3 regions of the Labrenzia sp. C1B70 genome follow, and region 2 is predicted to be linked to each of the others. Evidence: riboswitches for the same ligand, from Rfam matches in the RefSeq annotation. Region 2 holds a riboswitch; each other region holds the start of a gene.
What was found. A riboswitch is a leader RNA that binds a small molecule or an ion and turns the genes downstream of it on or off. The one in region 2 is predicted to bind thiamine pyrophosphate.
Positions count from the first base shown of each region.

Region 1: it holds a riboswitch for thiamine pyrophosphate, as region 2 does, so the genes downstream of both, thiO (glycine oxidase ThiO) here and Q666_RS46905 (ABC transporter permease) in region 2, are expected to answer to the same signal.
Region 3: it holds a riboswitch for thiamine pyrophosphate, as region 2 does, so the genes downstream of both, Q666_RS50795 (hydroxyethylthiazole kinase) here and Q666_RS46905 (ABC transporter permease) in region 2, are expected to answer to the same signal.

Region 1 covers NZ_AXCE01000006.1:343,470-351,085, reverse strand. Annotated here, with positions in the region: gene Q666_RS43330 (CoA-acylating methylmalonate-semialdehyde dehydrogenase) at 1-1,410, opposite strand, end outside; gene Q666_RS43325 (LysR family transcriptional regulator) at 1,751-2,632, shown strand; gene Q666_RS43320 (thiamine phosphate synthase) at 2,660-3,265, opposite strand; gene Q666_RS43315 (thiazole synthase) at 3,262-4,035, opposite strand; gene thiS (sulfur carrier protein ThiS) at 4,041-4,238, opposite strand; gene thiO (glycine oxidase ThiO) at 4,222-5,199, opposite strand; TPP riboswitch at 5,361-5,481, opposite strand; gene Q666_RS43300 (DNA topology modulation protein FlaR) at 5,529-6,053, opposite strand; gene Q666_RS43295 (pirin family protein) at 6,200-7,135, shown strand; gene Q666_RS43290 (DUF6030 family protein) at 7,104-7,616, opposite strand, start outside.
Region 2 covers NZ_AXCE01000010.1:221,461-229,076, forward strand. Annotated here, with positions in the region: gene Q666_RS46895 (adenylosuccinate synthase) at 1-971, shown strand, start outside; gene Q666_RS46900 (hypothetical protein) at 1,236-3,008, shown strand; TPP riboswitch at 3,090-3,196, shown strand; gene Q666_RS46905 (ABC transporter permease) at 3,254-4,099, shown strand; gene Q666_RS46910 (ABC transporter substrate-binding protein) at 4,122-5,063, shown strand; gene rpoH (RNA polymerase sigma factor RpoH) at 5,138-6,022, opposite strand; gene Q666_RS46920 (RluA family pseudouridine synthase) at 6,200-7,225, opposite strand; gene Q666_RS46925 (hypothetical protein) at 7,224-7,580, shown strand.
Region 3 covers NZ_AXCE01000012.1:540,518-548,133, forward strand. Annotated here, with positions in the region: gene Q666_RS50775 (SDR family oxidoreductase) at 1-479, shown strand, start outside; gene Q666_RS50780 (OmpP1/FadL family transporter) at 550-1,896, opposite strand; gene Q666_RS65940 (hypothetical protein) at 2,121-2,459, opposite strand; gene Q666_RS50785 (TRAP transporter substrate-binding protein) at 2,493-3,599, opposite strand; gene thiD (bifunctional hydroxymethylpyrimidine kinase/phosphomethylpyrimidine kinase) at 3,601-4,407, opposite strand; gene Q666_RS50795 (hydroxyethylthiazole kinase) at 4,444-5,217, opposite strand; TPP riboswitch at 5,286-5,396, opposite strand; gene Q666_RS50800 (Lrp/AsnC ligand binding domain-containing protein) at 5,604-5,840, shown strand; gene Q666_RS50805 (hypothetical protein) at 5,861-6,268, shown strand; gene Q666_RS50810 (DMT family transporter) at 6,500-7,501, opposite strand; gene sbmA (peptide antibiotic transporter SbmA) at 7,607-7,616, opposite strand, start outside.

The DNA of each region.
Region 1 (7,616 bases), on a different contig from region 2:
GAACCCGTCCGGACCATGCTGGTTAAGATCGCCAAAGCCGGACTTCTTCCAGCCGCCGAAAGTGTGGTAGGCGAGCGGCACCGGGATCGGCACGTTGATGCCGACCATGCCGATGTTGATGCGGGACGCGAAGTCGCGGGCGGTGTCGCCGTCACGGGTGAAGATCGCAGTGCCGTTGCCGTATTCGTGGCTGAGCGGCAGATCGAGAGCTTCTTCGTAGGTCTCTGCGCGAACCACGGACAGGACCGGACCGAAGATTTCGGTCTTGTAGATGTCCATGTCCTTGGTGACGTTGTCGAACAGGCAGCCGCCCATGAAGAAGCCGTTCTCATAGCCCTGCATGGAGAAATCGCGGCCATCGACAACCAGCTTCGCACCTTCCTTGATGCCCTGGTCGACGAGACCCTTTACGCGGGCAAGCGCTTCCTTGGTCACCAGCGGACCGAAGTCGACGTCATTGCCAGCCGTGTACGGCCCGATCTTCAGTGCTTCCACCTTCGGCGCAAGCTTCTCGATCAGTGCATTTGCGGTGCTTTCGCCAACCGGCACGGCAACAGAAACAGCCATGCAACGCTCGCCGGCCGCGCCGTAACCCGCACCAATCAGAGCATCGGCCGCCTGATCAAGGTCGGCATCCGGCATGATGATCATGTGGTTCTTTGCGCCACCGAAGCACTGGGCGCGTTTGCCGGATGCAGTTGCACGGGCATAAACATACTGGGCAATCGGCGTGGAACCGACGAAGCCGACAGCCTGGATGGTTTCGTCGTCCAGGATTGCATCGACCGCGCTCTTGTCGCCGTTGACGACGTTCAGAACACCTTCCGGCAGACCGGCTTCGATCATCAGTTCAGCAAGCATGATCGGCACGGACGGATCGCGCTCGGACGGCTTCAGAATGAAGGCGTTGCCACAAGCGATCGCCGGGCAGAATTTCCACATCGGGATCATGGCCGGGAAGTTGAACGGCGTGATGCCGGCAACGACGCCAAGCGGCTGGCGCATGGAGTACATGTCGATGCCAGGACCGGCGCCTTCGGTGAATTCACCCTTCAGGAGATGCGGCGCACCAATGCAGAACTCGGCGACTTCCAGACCGCGGATAACGTCGCCCTTGGCGTCCGGAATCGTTTTGCCGTGCTCGCGGGAAAGAGCTTCAGCCAGCTTGTCCATGTCGCGGTTGAGAAGATCTACGAACTTCATCATCACGCGAGCGCGACGCTGCGGGTTGGTGGCAGCCCAGGCAGGCTGTGCGGCAGCAGCATTGGCAATTGCCGCGTCCATCTCGGCCTGGCTGGCCAGGGCGACCTGCGCCTCGACTTCACCGGTAGCCGGATTGTAGACGTCTGCAAAGCGGCCGGAGGTTCCCTCCACGTACTTGCCGCCGATAAAATGACCGATCTTCCGCATGTCGCGTTTCTCCCAATATGTCCTGACACCAGCCAAAAGGATTTTGGGCGAGCGTCCGAGATGATGTCTTTTTGACTTTTATTTTTGCTACAAACAAGAACCAGATTTCCGGACCCGTTGTGCGTTTTTTGAAGTTATGCAATAAAACGCCACGAAGCGTCTGAGACAAACGATAGGTCCAATCCCCCTCGGTTGTCATCCCGGCTGAAACTCTACCAAAAGCCGGTGTGCAGCAAGGCGTGATCTCAACAACATGAACGCGGCGGCATCGTGCCTTGTATCTGACATCAGCTGAAAAAAACAAATCGGAGTGGCTGGTCATCGCGGAAAGCAAATCGACATGAATTGGGACGACATCCGCATCTTTCTCGCGATCGCTCGAACAGGACAAATCCTGGCGGCAGCGCGCCGTCTCGGCCTCAATCACGCCACGGTGGCGCGCAGGCTGACGAGCCTCGAAGACAGCATCGGCACACGCCTCTTCGACAGATCAACATCCGGCTGCCTTCTGACGGAAGCCGGCAGCCGGTTCTTTGACCGGGCAGAACGGATCGAAGCCGAGGCGGTGGCAGCGGAAGCCGACCTGACAAACAACACGCCGGAAATTTCCGGAACCGTTCGCATCGGTGCGCCCGATGGTTTCGGTGTCGCGTATCTTGCGCCCCGGCTTGGCAAGCTCACGGAAAAACATCCAGGACTGACGGTGCAGCTCGTTCCCGTACCCCGCTCCTTCTCGCTCTCCCGCCGTGAAGCTGATATCGCCGTGACAATAGACAGGCCGGAAACAGGCAGGCTGGTTGCCGGCAAGCTCGTCGACTATTCGCTCGGCCTTTATGCGTCAAAAACCTATCTGGAAAGCCGGGGAACACCTGCCTCCGCAAGCAATCTGATCGACCACGATCTTATTGGCTACGTGGAAGACCTGCTCTATTCGCCATCGCTGAACTACGGCACCGAGATCCTGAAAGACTGGACCGCACGATTTGAAATCGCCTCCGCACTCGGCCAGACCGAAGCAGTCAGGTCCGGCGCCGGTATCGGCATACTTCACGATTTTATCGCGCGCGATAATACCGACCTGATCGCCGTTCTCCCGGAGATAAAGCTTCACCGGGCCTACTGGATGGTGACACATGAAAGTTCGCGCCCTCTCCGCCATGTCGCCGCGGCACAGGATTTTCTGCGCGATCAAGTCGCGCGCGACAAGGCGATATTCGTTTAGCCAGGCCGAAGGCGAAACGCACCCAACCTACCGCCAGGGATCTGTCGCCATTATCCATTCCCTGGTGCGCGCTTCCGGGTCGGCATTCCGGGTGATGTCGGTGACAACGGCTGCGATATCTGCACCGTTCTCGAACACACCCGGCAGACGCTCCGGATTGAGGCCACCGATAGCAACAAGCGGCAATTCGCCGATCTGCCGCTTCCACCGACCAACCTTTTCAACGCCTTGGGGCGCCCATTTCATTTCTTTCAGGATCGTTGGATAGACAGGCCCCAGCGCGACATAGTCGGGCTCGACAGAAAGAGCGGTTTCCAGTTCCTCACCGTCATGGGTCGAAACGCCAAGTTTCAGCCCCGCCTTGCGAATGGCACCGACATCGGCGTCAGCAAGGTCTTCCTGACCAAGGTGGACAAAGTCGCAGTCCAGCTCAATCGCGAGCTGCCAATAGTCGTTCACGACAAGTTGGCAGCCGTGCTTCTCGCAAGCGCTCTTGGATGCTGCGATTTCCTTGCGCAGGACTTCGTCGCTCGCGTCCTTGATGCGTAGTTGAACCAGTTTGACGCCAAGCGGAACCAGCCGCTCGATCCAGTCGGAACTGTCGACGATGAGGTAAAAGGGATCGAGCTTCATTCAAACACCGCCATTCCGAGAACCGGGGTAGAAGGAACCGCCATGTCGCGAGGTTCCAGGGGTTGGGCTTCATAGGCCAGGCGACCGGCCTCAATTGCAACTGCAAAGGCCTTGGCCATTGCGACAGGGTCTCCGGCCTTTGCCACAGCCGTATTCAGCAGCACCGCATCGAAACCGAGTTCCAGAACAGCGGTCGCATGGGACGGTCTGCCAAGACCGGCATCCACAACAAGTGGGATGCCTTTGAAGTGACTGCGATAGGCACGAAGGGCATCCGGATTGACCGGCCCTTTCGCCGAACCGATTGGCGCACACCAGGGCATCAACACCTGGCACCCCGCCTCAAGCAACCGTTCGCCGACGACAATATCGTCCGTCGTATAGGGAAACACCTTGAAGCCGTCATCGCTCAGGATACGTGCGGCTTCAACTAGGCCAAAGACATCCGGCTGCAGGCTGTCGTGATGACCGATCACTTCCAGCTTGATCCAGTCGGTTCCAAAAAGGTCGCGTGCCATTTTTGCGGTGGTGACGGCTTCCTTCACCGAATGACATCCCGCAGTGTTGGGCAGCACCTTGACGTTCAGTTCCCGGATCAGGTCCCAGAACCGGCCGCCTCCGCCACTTCCTGCCGTTTCGCGCCGAAGGGACACCGTCAGAATTTCAGCCCCGGATACCTTCACCGCGTCCGACAGAATTTGGGGTGATGGGTACTGGGCAGTTCCAAGCAGGAAACGCGACGCAACGCTTTCGCCATAAACTTCAAACATGGGCGTCATCCTCCCTGCATCGGCGACAGGATCTCGATACGGTCGCCAGCTTGAAGGAAGCAATCGGTTCGTTCTTCAGCACAAACCAGATCGCCGTTGCGTGCCGTTGCAAGAAACTCATGGTCATAGGCAAGTTCGTCCAGAAGCGCAGCCAGCGTCGCGCTGACAACTTCCTGAGGTTCGCCGTTAATGGTTAGCTTCAAGGGACATCTCCTGAAGGTGTTGCACGATCCTGCCTGCCGCCTCCATGGCAAAATGCGGAGCAAGCAGGAAGCCGTGCCGGTAGAATCCGTTCATTGACAACGTGTTGCCGGTAAACGTGAGACGAGGAAGATTGTTCGGATATGCCGGGCGAAGGCCCACCCCGGTTTCGATGATCTTTGCCTCGGCAAATCCCGGATGCAGGCTGTAGGCGGCATTTAGAAGTTCCATGGTGGACCGAACACTGACCGCTCCCTGGTCACCGCTTTCGATCATGGTTGCCCCGACCATGAAGACACCGTTGTCACGAGGCACCACATAGACCGGGATGCGCGGGTGCAGAAAACGCACCGGCCGCGAAAGCGAGACATCCGGCGCGTGGAGGATCAGCATTTCACCGCGTACGGGACGCAAATGCGGATCCGGCGAGGCCATGCCGGTACAATCGGCGACAAGATCGGTCGCCGCGGTGAAGTGCTGCGCCTCTAACCTCACCTTTGCACCGCTTTCAGACACCTTTGCCCGCAATGCCGTGAGGGCCCGCCGCGGATCGAGATGGGCTTCTCCGGCAAAATGAAGCCCCTTTGCAAATCGGCCTGCGAGGTCCGGCTCGAGTGCGCCCAGCGCGTCAGCTTCAAGCCAGGCAAAGCCGCTGGTTCGAGAAGCAAAGCGACTTAACTCGCCGGTATCGCGCGGCGCGGCAACAACCAGCGTGCCATTGTGCCGGACCTGCCCCGGCAGAACCTTGCTCCACCAGCCAATGGAGGCTTGCCCGAGCCGCAGAACATCTTCCTCGGCACCTTCCCGCTCACACCATGGCGCCAACATGCCGCCTGCGAGCCAGGAGGCACTGGCGGTGAGATCCTTGTGTTTTTCCAGCAGCTCCACCCGCACACCGCGCGAGACAAGCTCATGTGCCAGTGCCAGACCGGCGACACCCGCCCCTTTGATACCGACCTTCATTCCTCCTCTCCTGCCAGGGTGGACGTCAGTCGTTCGACATCACGGAATGTCTGATAGCCCGCTTGCATTCAACGGATCTCCGCAAGAACCGGAAAAGGTCCCGCATTTCGGACATTCGGCTTGGAAAGGTGGCCGGGTTGGAGCATTGCCGTGGCGAACGCAGTTGGCCGAGAACACCTTCCCTTCGCCAGCATGACCTGGATCAGGTTCGTCGGGTCCCTGCACTGCGCAAGTGCGCCAGCAGTATCTCAGCCTCTTCTGGAGGCACCCCGGGTGAACCCCTGTTGTGCCGCCCGTCAGGCGCACCTGTCAAGAGACAGGATGAGCCTTCATCCTTGTTGCCAGGGGCGCGCCAGAAAATCGTCGATTTCGGCAAGGGGGTTGAACCGATAGACTTTCAGATGGTCCGGAGGTTCGCGGTAGATGTGCTCCAGCTTGGCTCTGGCGGAGTGTCTCGTTCGCCAGATGAACCTCAGGAATTCAACAGTTTGCCAGTTGAACTGCTCCGGGCAGCCCTCGGCCAGATCCGGACGGCTTTGCCCATTGTATTTCACCGACCGTTTCAGCACTCGAAATATGCGGCGCGTTACCGGGACATCGAGCCAGATGAAAGTGTCGGCACGTTCGATACGTTCCGCATAGGTGCTTGAATGACCGCCCTCGAAGATCCACACATCCTTCAGATGGACCTCATGCGTCAGCCGGTCTTTCTCTTCCCGCGTCCGCTCGTTCCAACCGGAGCGGTAGTGGATCTTGTCCATATGATAGACCGGCAATCCGGTTTTCCGCCCAAGGGCAACGGCAAGCGTGCTTTTGCCCGAGCCCGGGCCGCCAACGATCATCACGCGTTTCATGTCGCACCAAACAAAAGCAAGGAAGGGCCGGTCGTTATACAGATTGTGCAGGGGATGAAAACCCGAAACAGACTGTTCAATGGACACTTCGGCTTCGCTGGCCCTATCTAGTTTGCAAGACAGAATGTTCTTTGATGGAGAGGCAGATGAGCTGGTTGAATTGCCCTGATCCCGTACCGGGAAATGCTGCAAGCTGTGACCCGATTGAAACGATCATCGTACCGCGGACATCCGACCTCGGTGGATTTTCGGTAAGACGTGCCTTGCCGTCTGCCAGGCGGCGGATGGTTGGCCCTTTCATCTTCTTCGACCAGATGGGCCCGGCAGAGCTTTTGGTCGGTGGCGGTATCGACGTGCGCCCGCATCCTCACATCGGGTTGGCGACAGTTACCTATCTCTTCGAAGGAGAGATGTATCATCGTGACAGCCTTGGAACGGAGATTGCAATTGCCCCCGGTGCTCTGAACTGGATGAGCGCCGGCAAGGGCATCGTGCATTCCGAACGTGAGAGGCCGGAACGCCTGCAGGAAAAACGTCCCCTGTTCGGCCTGCAGAGCTGGGTGGCCCTGCCCAAACACCTGGAAGAGACCGACCCGACCTTCCAGCACCACGGCACAGAAGAACAGCCGGAATTTGCCGATAAGGGCGCTTCAGTCAAACTTATCGCGGGCGAGCTTTATGGCCACAAGGCACCGGTGAAGACAGCGTCCGACATGTTCTATGCCGATATCACGCTGGAACCGGGAGCGAAGATCCCGCTGGATGCCGGGTGGGAAGAGCGCGGCCTTTACACGGTCTCGGGCCAGATCACCATCGCCGGCCAGAATTTCGATCCAGCCCAGCTGCTGGTGTTCAAACCGGGTGATCATCTGGTGATCGAAAACACGTCTCCCGTGCCGGCCCGTTTCGTAGTGCTTGGCGGCGAACCGATGGACGGCCGGCGTTATATCTGGTGGAACTTCGTGTCTTCATCGAAAGAGCGCATCGAGCAGGCCAAGGAAGATTGGCGTCTTGGCCGTTTCGATACGGTACCCGGCGATGCGGAAGAGTTTATTCCCTTGCCTGACCGTCCGGGGCCCTGACACTCCAGCCGCTTTCCAGTGGCGGTGCTTTTTCAAACCTGTCGGCGGGCCGGATAAGGTCCGGCTCGCCAAAGTCCAGAATGATGTTGAGCCGTTGGCTTGCCAGCGGGTCACCCGTCAGATTTGGATCTTCCGGCGAAACCGACAGCCGCACGCCTCTGTGGGTCGTCTCCAGTTGCCTGAACCCGGAAACCGCCTCGCGAAACACTTCCGGAACCGTCCAGCCATACCGAAGCGACAGGGCGTCGATCACCAGCCAGACCGCATCAAGGCCGATCTGCATCTGGCGCGGATCTTCCACCACCAGCTTCAGCCGCAGATAATCGATGCTTTTTTCCGATGGGCCGCGCAGCAGAAAGAAAAGAGTTGTCGAACCGTAGTCGACGCTGGGTGTGGTCAAGGGCACCAGGTCGGATGCACATTGCCAGCGGCCTTCACTGAAAGGTGCCCGGCTCCAGCCAGGATTTCCGAGCCCCAGAGA
Region 2 (7,616 bases):
TGTCTCTGCACCGCGAGCTTGATGCGTTGCGCGAGAATTCCAACACCGGAACGCGCATCGGCACCACCAAGCGCGGTATCGGACCGGCGTATGAAGACAAGGTTGGCCGCCGCGCTATCCGTTTGATGGACCTGAAGAACCTTGCCACTCTGCCAGCCAAGATCGACCGCTTGCTGACGCACCACAATGCGCTGCGCCGGGGTCTTGGCCAGGATGAGGTTTCCGCCCAAGCGATCTACGATGAACTTGCCAGCGTTGCGGACAAGGTCCTGCCCTACATGGACAAGGTCTGGTACCTGCTGGACGATCTGCGCCGTCAGGGCAAGCGTATCCTTTTCGAAGGTGCACAGGGCGCGTTGCTCGACATCGACCACGGCACCTATCCCTTCGTGACGTCGTCCAACACGGTCGCCGGCCAGGCTGCGGCAGGCAGTGGCCTTGGCCCGAATTCGATCAACTATGTGCTCGGTATTACCAAGGCCTATACGACACGCGTCGGTGAGGGCCCGTTCCCGACCGAACTGAAGGATGAGATCGGCGAGTTCCTCGGAACGCGCGGCCATGAATTCGGTACGGTTACCGGCCGCCGCCGCCGCTGCGGGTGGTTCGACGCTGTGCTGGTGCGCCAGACCGTCTGCACCTCGGGCATCACCGGCATCGCGCTGACCAAGCTGGATGTTCTGGACGGTCTTGATGAAATCAAGATCTGCATCGGCTACGAACTGGACGGCGAGCGCATCGATTATCTGCCGGCTTCGCAGGGTGCCCAGGAGCGCGTGAAGCCGATTTACGAAAGCCTGCCGGGCTGGAAGGAATCGACCGAAGGTGCTCGCACCTGGGCCGATCTGCCGGCGCAGGCGATCAAATATGTGCGTCACGTCGAAGAACTGATCGGTGCTCCGGTCGCTCTTCTGTCGACAAGTCCGGAACGGGACGACACAATTCTTGTGCAGAATCCCTTCCAGGATTGAGATCTGTGACGTTAGAAGCACATTATTAAGGACTGCGGTTGCGTGCTGCGAATCACCGCACGCAACCACCTTTCGTTTTCGGCGTTCCATGTGTGTGCCGAACAAACAATCTGTGTTAGGAAAAGGGTACTGCGAGGTTCTCTGTCGCGGCGAAGTTATTGAAGAAATAGCACCGGTTTTCGAAAAACTTGCTATAAGCCTGAGAATGAAACGAAATCTCGGGCCCGCAGAACAGATCCTTGCAGTCGGCCGGTAGGCAGGAAGATGGCTGATTACTATTCAATTCTGAAGAAAACGATCGCGTCTTTACCTGAAAACAATGGTGCTGCACGCAGAAGCGTTTACAGCCGTGCGCGCAATGCCATCGTCAATCAGCTGAAAGCCTATGAACCGCCGCTGGCGCCGTCCGAGATCACGGCCGAGCAGCTGCGTCTGGAAGAAGCCATTCGCAAGGTGGAAGCCGAAGCCGCCCGCGAAAGCCTCGGTCTCAGCCCCACAGTTCCGAAGGTCGAAACGCCGCCCCCGGCGCCGCAGGTTTCCGCGCCGCCCGTGACACCGCCTCCGGCTGAGCCGGTGGCAGAGGCTGCGCCGGAAGCGCCTGCGCCTGCACCACAGGAACCTGAAACAACTGCAGCACCGGTGGTGGATACCCCGGCTCCGTCGCCCTTGAAGGAAACCCTGACACAGGCCGAAGCGCTTGGCATCGCGGCCAGCCAGGCTGTTCACCACGCCAAGGAAGCTGCCGACCCGGGCGCTGCGCCTGTGCGCCAGGAGCCCTCTTTCGGCGGACCTGTGCAGCCGGAACAGACAGATGATGGCCTGTTCGAGCCTGCAGATACCGCTGGTGCGGCCGATCCCGCCGATCAGGTTTATCCAGGCGAGGAAACAGCCAAGCCGAAGGACAAGTCGGCCTCCAAGAAAAGCCGCTCCAAGCGCGCCAAGCCGAGTGCTTCGGATGCGCTGCGCGGTGATTCATCCGGCAGCCGCACCGTTCCGATCGTCATTGCTGCGGGTGTCCTGTTGCTGGTGCTCCTGGGCGCCGGAGCCTATTTCCTGATGCCTGCGGGCGATGAGACGGCCGATAGCGGCAACGTGCCGGTTGCGTCTTCTTCGCAAACGCCTGTCGATACGCAGCCGGACACCACGCCGGAGCCTTCGACCGCTGCCCCTGCCGGAGAAGGTGAAGAGCCTTCGAAAAACACCGACCGCCTGTTGAACGAAGGCGAGACGGATGTGGTTGCCCCGGATGCACGCACGGTAACCACGACGACGATTACCGGACAGTCTGATTCGCCTGCGCCGGCCGATACACCGCAGGTCGATACACCAGCTTCCGCTGCGCCCGAACCTTCCCAGCCGTCCATCGTGACGAGCGGAGAAAACGATCAGTCTTCTGCGACCACCGAAAGCCCGATTGCGGTGCCGGAAGACAATCTCTCGGCCATTTCGCCGGACGAAACTTCACCGGCTCCGTCCGCTACGGCTGCGGATTCCTCGGTGCAGCGCTCTATCCTTTACGAAGAAGGGGAAGAGTCCGGCGGTGCCGGAACGGCTGCGCAAGGCGCTGTCGTTTGGGGTGTCGATGAAGAAACGAATCTGGACGGCAAGGCTCTCGCGGTTCTGAGCGCCTCCATTGAAATCCCCGAGCGGGATGTGAAGGTCGACATTCGCATCAAGCCGAATGACGATACTTCCTTGCCCGCCAGCCATCTGGTCGAGATCAAGTACGAGTTCCCGGAAAACTTCGCTCCAGGTGACGTCGTCAACGTGCCAGGCCTGGTCATGAAGCCTACGGAAGAAGCTCGTGGCGATGCGCTGATCGGCGCTTCCGTGAAAGTGTCCCCGGGCTTTTTCTGGATTGCCCTTTCCAGCTTGCCGAACGAGCAGCAACGCAATCTCGCCCTGCTGCGCGAACGCGGCTGGATCGACATTCCGATGCTTTACGAAAACGGCAAGCGCGGCATCCTGACCCTGGAAAAGGGAACCGCCGGTGCAGAAGCCGTAGAAAAGGCGATCACGTCCTGGCAAGCCGGCTAAGCGCCAACCTGCCTCCTTTCAAAATCTGAAGAAGCCGCCTCACGGCGGCTTGCCTTTTTCCGTCACACAAGGCATGGTCCGGCTTGGTCCGAGGGGTGTTCCGGTTACCGGAGCTGAGATGGCGTAATGCCGAACCCTTAGAACCTGATCCGGGTCATGCCGGCGAAGGGACGGAATCCTTAGCCTATTCCCGGATCTCCATTGTCATTTTCGGCTTGTCCGAAGACGGGAGATCCTATGCGTACTTGTCTGCGACCACTGCGGTCGCCGCACATCCGAATGCCGGTATCGGCTTTCATGCGTTCCTGTTGGCCAACGGCGGCGGGGACTGCGGGATGATGGCGTTTGCGAAAGCTGTTGCCAGGACCATACTCGGCCTGCTGCTGACTGTCGTTATCTGGGCGGCAATCGTCCGTGTGTTCGACACCCAGCATTATATCCTGCCGGGTCCGGACCGCGTCTTTACGGCCTTTGTCAAACACGCAGGCTTCCTTCTGCATCATGCCGGCATCACCGCCTATGAGACGGTGCTCGGGTTTGTGCTGGGGGCAGCCGCCGGGGCATTGCTTTCCGTTCTTTTGTGGCTGTTTCCGATTGCTGCAAGGTTCGCCATGCCGCCCATTCTGGTGACGCAGGCCCTGCCTGTTTTCGCAATCGCGCCGATCCTGGTGCTCTGGCTCGGTTTCGGGCTGGCCTCCAAGATCGTCGTCATCATCCTGGTCATCTTCTTCACGGTCACATCGACGTTTTTCGATGGCCTGCAGCGGCTTGACCCGGGTTTGTGCGATCTCGCCCGGCTTTATCGTCTGTCTCGCCTGAAGGAACTCTGGTTCTTTCGCCTGCCGTCAGGCTTGCCGGCGTTTGCCTCCGGCCTGCGGGTGGCCGCGGTGTTCGCTCCCATGGGGGCGATCATCGGCGAATGGGCCGGGGCAAAAGGAGGCCTTGCCTTCATCATGCTTCAAAGCAGCAACCGGATGCAGGCGGACATGATGTTCGCCGCCCTGATCCTGCTCGCGGCGATGGTGCTGATCATGCGCTTTGCCGTGAACCATCTCACCCGACTTCTTGTTCCCTGGCAGCCGCTCACCTAGCTGCCGCTCTACGGAGGACCTCATGAAAAAACAAATCCTGTCACTCGCATTGGCGGCCGGGCTGCTGGCATCGGGGCCGGTACAGGCCAGTGAGAAACTGACCTTGCTGCTCGACTGGTTCATCAATCCGGATCACGCGCCGCTGGTAACTGCGCAGACCAAGGGTTTCTTCGAGGCAGAAGGCCTCGAGGTTGAGATCATCGAACCGGCGGACCCGGCAATGCCGCCGAAACTGGTTGCTGCCGGGCAGGGCGATATCGCGGTGTCCTATCAGCCGACGCTTCATGCGCAAATCGAGGAAGAGCTGCCGCTGAAATGGATCGGTACGCTGGTGGAAACACCCCTCAATTCTCTCATCGTGCTCAAGGACGGCCCGATACAGGAACTGAAGGACCTCAAGGGGAAGAGTGTCGGCTTTTCCGTGTCCGGCTTCGAGGACGCGATGCTGGGCCAGATGCTGCGTTCGGCCGGTTTGACCATGGATGATGTCGAGCTGGTGAACGTCAATTTCGCGTTGTCAGGCTCTCTGCTTGCCGGTCAGGTGGATGCGGTGATCGGCGCATATCGCAATTTCGAGCTCACCCAGCTCGAAATCGAAGGCAAACCCGGCAAGGCTTTCTTCCCGGAAGAAAACGGTGTGCCGATCTTTGATGAGCTGATCTATGTCGTCAACAAGGACAAGACGGACGATCCACGCTTCGCCAAGTTCCTGGCAGCCGTGGAAGCGGCCACCATCTATCTGAGCAATCACCCGGAAGAAGCCTGGAATGCCTTCATAGAAGCGTATCCGAACCTCAATGACGAGCTGAACAGGCGGGCATGGTTCGATACGTTGCCGCGGTTCGCCAAGCGTCCGGCTGCACTTGATGAAGGCCGCTACCAGCGCTTTGCGGAATTCATGGCCGAAGCCGGTCTGATCAGCAAGGTCGTGCCGGTGGAGAGCTACACAGCCGAAATCCGCTGAACATCAGCTTAGGCAAAAGAAAAGCGCCGGAGCATAGCTCCGGCGCTTTTTTTGGTTCTCTTTGACCGAGTGCCTCAGGCGGCGGGCTGGTCCATTGTGCGGGCGCTGTTGCGCACGGCTTTTTGAACCTTTTCGAAAGCGCGAACCTCGATCTGGCGGACGCGCTCGCGGCTGACACCGAATTCGCCCGAAAGGTCTTCCAGCGTCATCGGGTCTTCGGCCAGGCGACGTGCTTCAAAGATGCGCCGTTCACGCTCGTTGAGCACGTCCATCGCGTCGTTCAGCATCTTGCGACGCATATCCAGCTCTTCCTGATTGGCAAGCAGGGTTTCCTGACTGTCGCTTTCATCGACAAGCCAGTCCTGCCATTCACCGGCATCAGCTTCCGCGCGCACGGGCGCATTCAGGCTGGCATCGCCGCCCAGACGGCGGTTCATGGACACCACTTCCTCCTCGGACACCCCGAGTTTGGTGGCAATCTCAGAGACCTGATGCGGCTTCAGATCGCCTTCGTCCAGCGCCTGGATCTTGCCCTTGAGGCGACGCAGGTTGAAGAACAGGCGTTTCTGGTTGGCCGTGGTTCCCATTTTCACGAGGGACCATGAGCGCAGGATGTATTCCTGGATAGCCGCCTTGATCCACCACATGGCATAGGTCGCGAGCCGGAACCCCTTGTCCGGTTCAAAGCGCTTGACCGCTTGCATCAGGCCGACGTTGCCTTCGGAAACGACTTCTCCGATCGGCAGGCCATACCCGCGGTAACCCATGGCAATCTTGGCGACGAGGCGTAGATGGGAATTGACTAGGCGTTCTGCAGCTTCAGGGTCTTCATGCTCTTTGTAGCGCTTGGCGAGCATGTACTCTTCCTGCGGCTGAAGCATTGGAAACTTGCGGATCTCGTCCAGATACCGGCTGAGACCGCCTTCCCCTGCTGTAAGCGTCGGAACGTTCTGGGCCATAACATGCACCCCCTTTCGTCAAGTTTGCGACCCCTTCCTCCCGCTGCCCCGCAGTGATACGCAAGCAAGCCATTTTTGAGGGAAGGCGGACGCACAATAGTGTCCGTACAGGCACACAGAAGCTTCTAATATAGGTCCAAATTGGTCGATTGCATGGTCAGAAAACGAAAACGCATCCTAAAATTTTTGTAATCCGGACAAAAGATTTGCGAAATCATCCGGGTAAGGGCTCTCAAAGCGCAAGGTTTTACCATTTGCCGGGTGTTCGAAAGCCAGCAGGCCGGCATGCAGGGCTTGCCTGTGAAAACCGTTCACGAGGCTTTTGAGCGGCTCATCGAGCCTGTTTGCCTTTGTCTTGAAACCCGATCCGTAATCATCGTCACCGATCAGCGGATGGCCAATGTGGGCCATGTGCACGCGGATCTGGTGTGTGCGTCCGGTTTCAAGGCGGCATTCCAGCAGCGAGGCGAGCGCAGGCTGTTCGGCGTTGCCGAAGCGCTCCTTCACCTGCCAGTGGGTAATGGCGTGGCGGCCGGAAGTCTTGACGACGGCAATCTTCTGACGGTTTGCCTGTGAGCGGGCCAGATTGGCGTTGATCGTGCCTTTCAAGCCGGAGGGTGCTCCCCAGACCAGAGCCGAATAGGCGCGTTCCAGCGGTCCGGTGCGGCCGTGGTCGGCAAACTGGGCTGCAAGGCCCTTGTGGGCCTGGTCGGTCTTGGCGACGACAAGCAGTCCGGAGGTGTCCTTGTCGACCCGGTGAACGATGCCGGGGCGCTTCACGCCGCCGATGCCGGAAAGGCTGTCACCGCAATGATGGATGAGTGCATTGACGAGGGTGCCGGTCCAGTTGCCGGCGCCAGGGTGGACGACAAGCCCCGCCGGTTTGTCGACCACGATAAGGTGTTCGTCCTCAAAGACGACCGAGACGGGGATGTCCTCACCCTTGGGCTCGGGGTCTTCCGCCTGCGGCAAAGTGAGGGTCAGGGCATCGCCTTCATTGACCCGGTATTTCGGCTCCACTATTTTCGCGCCGCCGACGGTGACGTCCCCGGACTTGATCAGGGACTGGATCCTGTTGCGGCTAAGGGCTTCCAGATGAGCCGCCAGCACCGCATCCAGCCGTTTCCCGGCATCGGCTGCATCAACTGTTAAACTGAAATCCTGGTCCAGACCGGCCGGATACTCGAGGGAATTGTCTGTCATGTCACAACCTGATTATCGGGATGAGGGGCCGGGTGAAAAGCCGCTTGATCCTGCGGCCGAACGCATCCAGGCCAAGCTGAAGCGTCTGTTGCTCGGCTCGTCCCTCGTCATGATCGCCGGCTTTATCGCTGTCTTTGCAGCAATTCTCTACAAGATCAACTCCAATAAGTCCGATGTTTCAGCCGATCAATATGCCGCAACAGTGGCAGTTGGCGCTGACGCGGAAATTTTGCAGGCCGACCTTTCGAACGGTCTCTTGCTGGTTCTGGTGCGCGAAGGCAGCAAGACGGCGCTGCTGCGCTTCGATCCCGTCACGGGCAAGCAACTGGGCCGCACGGATTTTGTGGCACGCTGACGTGGCGTCGCGCGTATCGCGCGCGGTTATGAACAG
Region 3 (7,616 bases), on a different contig from region 2:
ACCGTGCGGCGCTGATGGAAGGTGTGGTGCAGAATTTCGTCACCCCCATCGAGCTGATCCAGGCGGTTGTTCCCGGCATGAAGGAGCGCGGTTTCGGCCGCATCGTCAACATCACTTCGCTTTCGGTAAAGATGCCGATCGAAGGTCTCGATCTGTCCAGCGGTGCTCGGGCGGGGCTCACGGCATTCCTGGCCGGCGTCTGCCGCCAGCTTGCCCCCCACGGCGTGACGGTCAACAACTTGCTGCCCGGCAAGATGGACACCGACCGTCTGAGAGGCGGCTTCGAGCGCACCGCGCAGCAGTCAGGCAAAAGCATCGAGGATGTCCGGGCGGCACAGGCAGCGGAAATCCCGGCAAGACGTTTTGGTTCAGCCGAGGAGTTCGGCCAGACCTGCGCTTTCCTGTGCTCTCGCCACGCCGGTTACATCACCGGCCAGAACATCCTGATGGATGGCGGGCTCTATCCGGCGGCGTTCTAAGGGCCTGCCGAAACAAATAAGGCCGGAGTGATTCCCCCGGCCTTGTTTGTTTTTATCAGCGGATTTCCGCTCAGTAGGTGTATCTGAGCGCGGCCGAGATGATGTTCACCTGGCTGTCGACCTTGCCTGTGTATGTACCGATATTGGAATTGTAGTCCTGGTGGTTACCCGAGATATCGATCTTGGTGTCGGCTGGTATCAGGTGTGAGTAGCCGATGTCGAAAGCGAGATTGTCCGACGGAGACCATGTCATACCGGCCGACAACCACAGCCGGTCGTTGTCCGGCAAACGCGTGGAACGAATGGCCTCGTCGATCGGCGAAAGCTCGTAGCCGACACCTGCACGCAGGGTAACCTGCTGGTTCCAGTTGTACTCGCCACCCACCGAGAAGAACCAACCGTCGTCGTAGTTGAATTCCAGGTTTGGCAAACCCGTCGGATTGGTGGTTGCCGTGCCGCCATCACTGCTCGGATGAACTGTCTTCAGGCGGGACCAATTGGTCCATTCAACCGTACCGGCGATCTTGAAGGTATCGTTGATGCGGTGACTTGCCGACAGAGTAACGGTTTCCGGCGTGACGACTGTCGCCTCGATGCCTGCACGATTGCCCGCGAAGGAAACCGGGGTCATGCCGGCAAAAAAGCGCCCGCCCGGGTTGATGTAGGACCCGTCGAGATTGTTGGCGACCGCGGACCGGTAGCCAAGACCGATCTCGGTCCCCTCCCAAGGCCGCACAGTCAGGCCCGCGGTGACGCCAATGCCGTAGCCTTCCCCCTTGAACTCGGTCGTCGCCGCAGAGGTGGAGAACGGATAGGCCGATTTCAGCCGGACTTGCAGATATTGCGCCTGGACCCCGACACCGACAGCGAACATGTCGTTGATCTGATAGGCGATGGCCGGATTAACGTTGACCGAGAACACTTCGGATGACCGGGAATAATACTGGCCTGCCCAGTTCTGCTCCGGTTTGGTGCTAAGCCCGAACGGCGCATTGACGGCAAGGCCGAACACCACTTGATCATTGAAGCGGTAAGCTGTGTAGGTGGACGGTACCCAGGCATCCGATGCAATGTCGCCGCTGCCCGCTGTGCTGCTGGTCGCACCATTGACGGTTGTCAGTGCTCCGGGCGTAAAGGTTCCGTCGATATCGGACTCAGGCATGATGAAAGAACTGTGCGATTCAATCGTAAGCCCTTTGCCCGCACCAATCAGCGTTGCCGGGTTCCAGAACATCGAGGAGATGGACTCACCCGTCGTTCCGTTCCCCGCGAAAGACATTCCTTGATAATAGGCACTCTGCTCTCTAAGTGCGAACCCACCTGCGAACGCAGAACCTGCAACCATTGATAGAGCTACAGCTGTAGAAGCAAGTAGAACTGATTTCTTGTTTACCCACGGCATTGAGTTTCCTCCCATCCCCTAGCCACCGGATGCTTGATGACAACCTGAGACAGGGTTTTAGGAGAATGCCGTCCGTTTCAACTGAATATTTACGTCAGTTATGCGGTCGTTTTTTCATGCTGCAATGCGAAATGCGCGGCTTTTCTGGTAGGTATTGCTGCGTAGACATTCAAAACACTTCAAAAACGACAGGTTCAGAGTCTCTTCGTCATCGCACCGACACACTTTCAGACATTTGCCTAAAAAACAGGCACCCGAAATGTCAGTTTCCGATAACGTAATTTAACGGTGAATCGTTGCGGCTTTGCCACAGGTTTCGTGACGGAATGTGGATCTTTTGTAGGACAAGTTCCTTGATATTCCTTGGTAAAAACGCCAATCACCTTTCCTAACGGAAATCGCGTCGGCACACCGTTGCGCGGTAGCCTTTCCTTTCGAAATTGAATTTTTGTCAGGAAGTTTGTCAGCAGGCGACGCGCCACTGTCCGGCCAATTACAGCTTTTCCGGCAAGGCAGGTTGCAAGCTGCGAACCGGTCGGTTGCACCGGCTCGCAGAAAGAGATGGTCCAGGACCGCACTCCATTCCTTGTTTGCAGCCTCAAGCGGCAAGCCTAGCTGTCGCGAGCTTCGAGGAAGCGGCGCATGGCAACGTCACTCCAGGGGGCAAGGCGTGCCCGCGCAGCCATATGACTGTCGTAGATCCTCTGGCTAAGCGCATCCTTGCTCGCGAACTCGGACAGCACGACTGCCGAAGTCTCCCGCAAAGCATCCAGAACGTCGTCCGGATAAGGACGGACGGTAACGCCGTCCTCTTCCTGCAGGAGCTTCAGTGCGCCTGCATTCTCCCAATCGCTTTCTGCAAGCGAGCGGCCGTTTTCTGCCTTGCAGGCCTCCAGAACGATGGCGCCAAGGTCTTCCGGCAGACCTTCCAGCGCCACCTTGTTGAACAGCGCTTCACCGGTGCCGTTGGGTTCATGGAACCCCGGCGTGTAGTAGGACTTGGCTGCTTTCTGGAACCCCATTGCCCTGTCCGACCAGGGACCCAGGAATTCCGTCGCATCCAGCACGCCGCTGTCCAACGCCTGGAACAACTCTGCAGGTGGCAGGCTGACAGGCGTCGCCCCAAGCCGATGCATCACTTCGCCGCCAAGGCCCGGCATGCGGATCTTCAGTCCCTTGAGATCGTCAAGAGTGTTGATTTCGCGCTTGAACCAGCCCCCCATCTGGACGCCGGTGTTGCCGGCCATTACGGGCCTTAGTCCGAACGGGGCATAAAGTTCGTCCCAAAGCGCCTGGCCGCCCCCCTGCTCAATCCAGGTGATATGCTCATGCGGCAGCAAACCGAAAGGGATCGCGGTGAAATAGACCGAAGCCGGGATCTTGCCCTGCCAGAAAAACGAGGCCGTGTGCGCCATCTGCGCCGTCCCCGCCGAGACCGCCTCGAACACGCCCAGAGCCGGCACCAGTTCCCCTGCAGCATAAAGCCGAACGCGCAGGCGACCACCGGACATCAGCTCGATCCTGTCGGCAATGCGCTGCGCCGTGACCCCGGGCCCCGGCAGGTTCTTTGGCCAGGACGTGACCATCTTCCATTCCAGCGTCGCCTGCTCCTGCGCCACCGCCGGGGCGGCCAACGCGCTTGCACCGGCGGCGGCGGAAGCCCCCAGAAGTCCGCGACGGCTGATCCGTCCGGTTTCTGTCTTTGGCTGATCGGTCATCTCACTTGCTCCAGAACGCGTGGAAATGATGGACTGGCCCGTGACCACTGCCAATGTGAAGCGTGTCGGCAGCGGCGATGGCGGCCTGAATATAGGACTTGGCGGACCTGACGGCCGCTTCCATCTCCTGCCCCTTGGCAAGACCCGAGGCAATCGCGGATGACAGGGTGCAACCGGTGCCATGCGTGTTGTCGGTGTTGATCCGCTCTGACCTGAGCCAGACCGCATTGCCGTTGCGATCCAGAAGCAGATCAGCGCTATTCGCGCCAGACCCGTGCCCGCCCTTGAGCAGAACCGCATTGGCTCCAAGACCGAGCAGACGTTCTGCCTGCGCCTGCATTTGCGTTTCGTCCGCGGCAACGTCGCCCTGCAACATGCGGGCAGCTTCATGCAGGTTCGGGGTAACAATATCGGCCAGCGGCAGCAGCAAGGCAATCAGCGTGTCGACCGCACTGTCGGCAAGCAACGGGTCACCGGAGGCAGCCACCATCACCGGGTCAAGCACAACCGGGCCTGTCTCATGTGTCCGAAGCCCTTCAGCTACCACCTCGATCGTATCGACACGCGACAGCATGCCGATCTTTGTCGCCTTGACGGCAAGGTCCGAAAAGACGGCCGTCATCTGGGCCCGCACGAACTCCGGCGGCACATCATGGATGGCGCTGACACCAAGCGTATTCTGCGCCGTCAGGGCTGCAATAACACTGGCACCAAAGACGCCGTTTGCGGAAAAGGTCTTGAGATCAGCCTGAATGCCGGCTCCGCCGCCGGAATCCGATCCTGCAATGGTTACCGCAATTGCGGTCATGGGAACCTCCTGGGAGTAGATGCCGAAAAGCCTGCGTCAGCCGGTCTTGAGACGGGCTTCAATGTCGCGGTCAGTCAGGCAATAGAGTGCGTCGAGCAACTCCGGCACCAAACTGCCTGGCCCGCCTGACCGGCTGGCCGCGATTTCGCCGGCAATGTTGAAGACGGACAGTCCGCAAGCAGCTGCAAGCGCCCTGTCCTTTTCGATGCTCAGGAACGCCGCCAGAACAGCACCGCCGGCACAGCCGGTGGCCGTCACGCGTGACATCAGTGGATCGCCGTTGCGCAGCAGGAAATCCTCGCCACGGCTCTCGACCCTGTCTTCCGGGCCAGTGACCGCAAAAACCGTTCCGGCCTCGATCAATGCATCGGCATCTGCCCGCTCCGGCAGGAGAGCGTTGAGTTCTTCCGGATTGAGCCGCACCAGATCCGGCTTGAGGCCCAGCAGATCGCGCGCATAGGCGCAGCGCACGGGAGACCGGTTCACGAAAACCGGATCGACACAAACCGGACGTCCGGCAGTCCTGGCAGCTTCGATTGCTAGCGGAATGGCCGCACGGCGTTCCTCGTCAAGGGTGCCGAGGTTCACCAGCAGTGCATCAGCCCCGCCGGCAAAGGCCGCAACTTCCTCCCGCGCGATGGTCATGGAAGGAACCGCGCCGAGCGCAAGCAACACATTGGCGGTGAAACTCTGGGCGACCGCGTTTGTGATGGCGTGAACGCGCGGCGTTTTCTGCCGCACCCTTTCCAGAAGGGTGAAGACCTGTTCGGCGCTCAGGGCCTGCGTGGAAGCAGCAACGGAAAGGCTCATGACGGCTCTCCTGCGACAGAAAGCCCGTTGCCGGTATTCCGGAAAGGACGTGTTGAAGGGAGTGGTGTGTGCATCATGATCTCAAATCCCTCCGCCGGTATCAGCCGGATCAGGTTCAAGGAGTTGGCAGGCCGCCTCTCAGCCCGGTCCAGGATGGCCGGGCACCCCCATGAGATGATTGCACTGCTAACAAGCCGGCCGTGCGATTGCAAGACCCGGCTTGTGCAGAGCGGCTACTCGGCAATTGACTGGCGGGAGGAGATAGGCGATGTCCTAGTCTGCTTTCGTGAATCTGTTGCCCGGCATGTTTGGCTGACCGAACAGCCCGGCTGATGGTTCAGGTGACACGTTCACCCCCTTCAAACACCAACTGCCCGGAGCGCCCCATGGTACCGTTTTTCGTGATGATCAAATGCCAGTTGGGCAAGACCTACCAGGTCGCCAATGCGATCGCCGATGCGGAAATTGCGTCCGAAGTCTACTCCACCTCCGGCGACTACGATCTTCTGGTGAAATTCTATGTCGACGACGGTTCGGACATTGGCCACTTCGTGAACGAGAAGGTCCACCCGATCGACGGCATTCAGGACACCAAAACCATCATTACCTTCAAGGCCTTCTGAACTCAGACCCGGAAATTTCCATGAAACTCATTAAAATCGCCGCCCTTTGCCTGCCCCTCGCTCTTGCTCCGATCGGCTCGACCGCGTCCGCGCAAGGCATGCCGCCGGAGCAGATCAAGCAGATCCTGGACCTGACCAAGGCCAACTGGGTGTCATTCCGCGACTGGCAGGGCCAGGAGCTGATCTATTTCACGCACCTGGAATCCTGGAAGTGCGGCATCGACTATGTCTTCTACGGATTAAACGACGACCCGATTGAGCAGGAATGGCAACTGGAAGCCTGTGACCCGGACAACCAGAATGTCGTTCTGAAGGACAAGCCCTATCTGGAGCTGCCCCTGGGGTCGGCCCAGTCGATCAGCGTGCAGCTGATCTTCAAGGACGGCACCAAGAGCGCTGTTGAGCGGTTCGAATACAAGTCGCAGTAGGGCCGATTTCGGAAGCCACCCGCATTCGCCGTCATTCCGGACAAGCGCAGTAAAGCTGCGCGCCGATCCGGGATCCAGCGCATCAGCGTGAGCAAAGCGAACTCTTCTCTCTTTGTCTAATGCCGCGCCTAAGGCGCGAAATAAGTGCTGGATTCCGGATCTGCGCACAGCACTGCAGTGCTAGTCCGGAATGACGGGGGAAGACAGCGGGACCTGCCCTCTTGTCTCCCCCTACGAACGCGAGGGCGATGACGCCCGGCGTGCCTTTGTCCGGTCCAGCCCGAGCTTGTGCTCGCGGTAGATGACGAAAATACCGGCGGCAATCACGATCAGCGCCCCCAGCACCACTGCTGGCAATGGCGTTTCGCTGAACACCACCCAACCGACAATGATCGCCCACAGCATGTTGACATAGTCGAACGGGGCAATGGTGGAGGCATCCGCGAACCGGTAGCTCTGCGTCAACAGGATCTGGCCGACACCACCCGCAAGGCCGATCAGCAGAAGCAGACCTGCCGTGGGCAGGTCCGGAATGATCCAGGCCTGACCCGGCAGCAGAAAGCCCAGCGGCAGCGTGAGCAGCGACAATACGGACGACATGCCCGCAAACCAGGTAACGATCGTGGACGTGCGCTCCGTCTCGCACAATTTGCGCACGGTGATCATGGCGAGCGCGGCAAAGCCGGCTCCTGTCAGGCCGATCAAGGCCCCGATCATCGAGTTGCTATCCAACTCCGCGTCACCCAGATGCGGTGACAGCACAACCAGAATGCCGACAAAGCCGACACCGACTGCGCTCCAGCGATAGACCCGCACCTTTTCGCCAAGGAGCAGAAACGCCAGCACCACCACGAAGAGCGGCGATGCAAATCCGATCGCCGTCGCATCCGGCAAGGGCAGCAGAGACAACGCGGTAAAGCCGCAAACCATCGCCGTCAGGCCGACGGACGCCCGGGTAAGATGTCCCAGCGGGTTGGCCGTTCTAAAGGCGAGCCCCAGCTCCCGGCGCATCGCCACCATGATCAGCACCGGAAACAGCCCGAAGAAATTCCGTGCGAACACAAGCTCACCGATCGGCACCGTCTCGGCGGCGATCTTGAGGGCCGTTGCCATGACGAAGAACACCATGGTGGAGGCCACTTTCAGCGATATTCCGATAAGAGGTGCCTGCCGGGTCATCCCGGTGGGCGCCGGAGGTCCGGAGAAACGGGACTTCTGGCTCAAGAACGCCATGACAACTTCCAGGCCCGGCGCTCTTCATGAAGCCACGGGCGGTGCGTCGGACCGCGGAACCGCCGGGACAGAAAACTGGCTTGAACGTCTTGCGCAGACCTGACCTTAAGCTTGC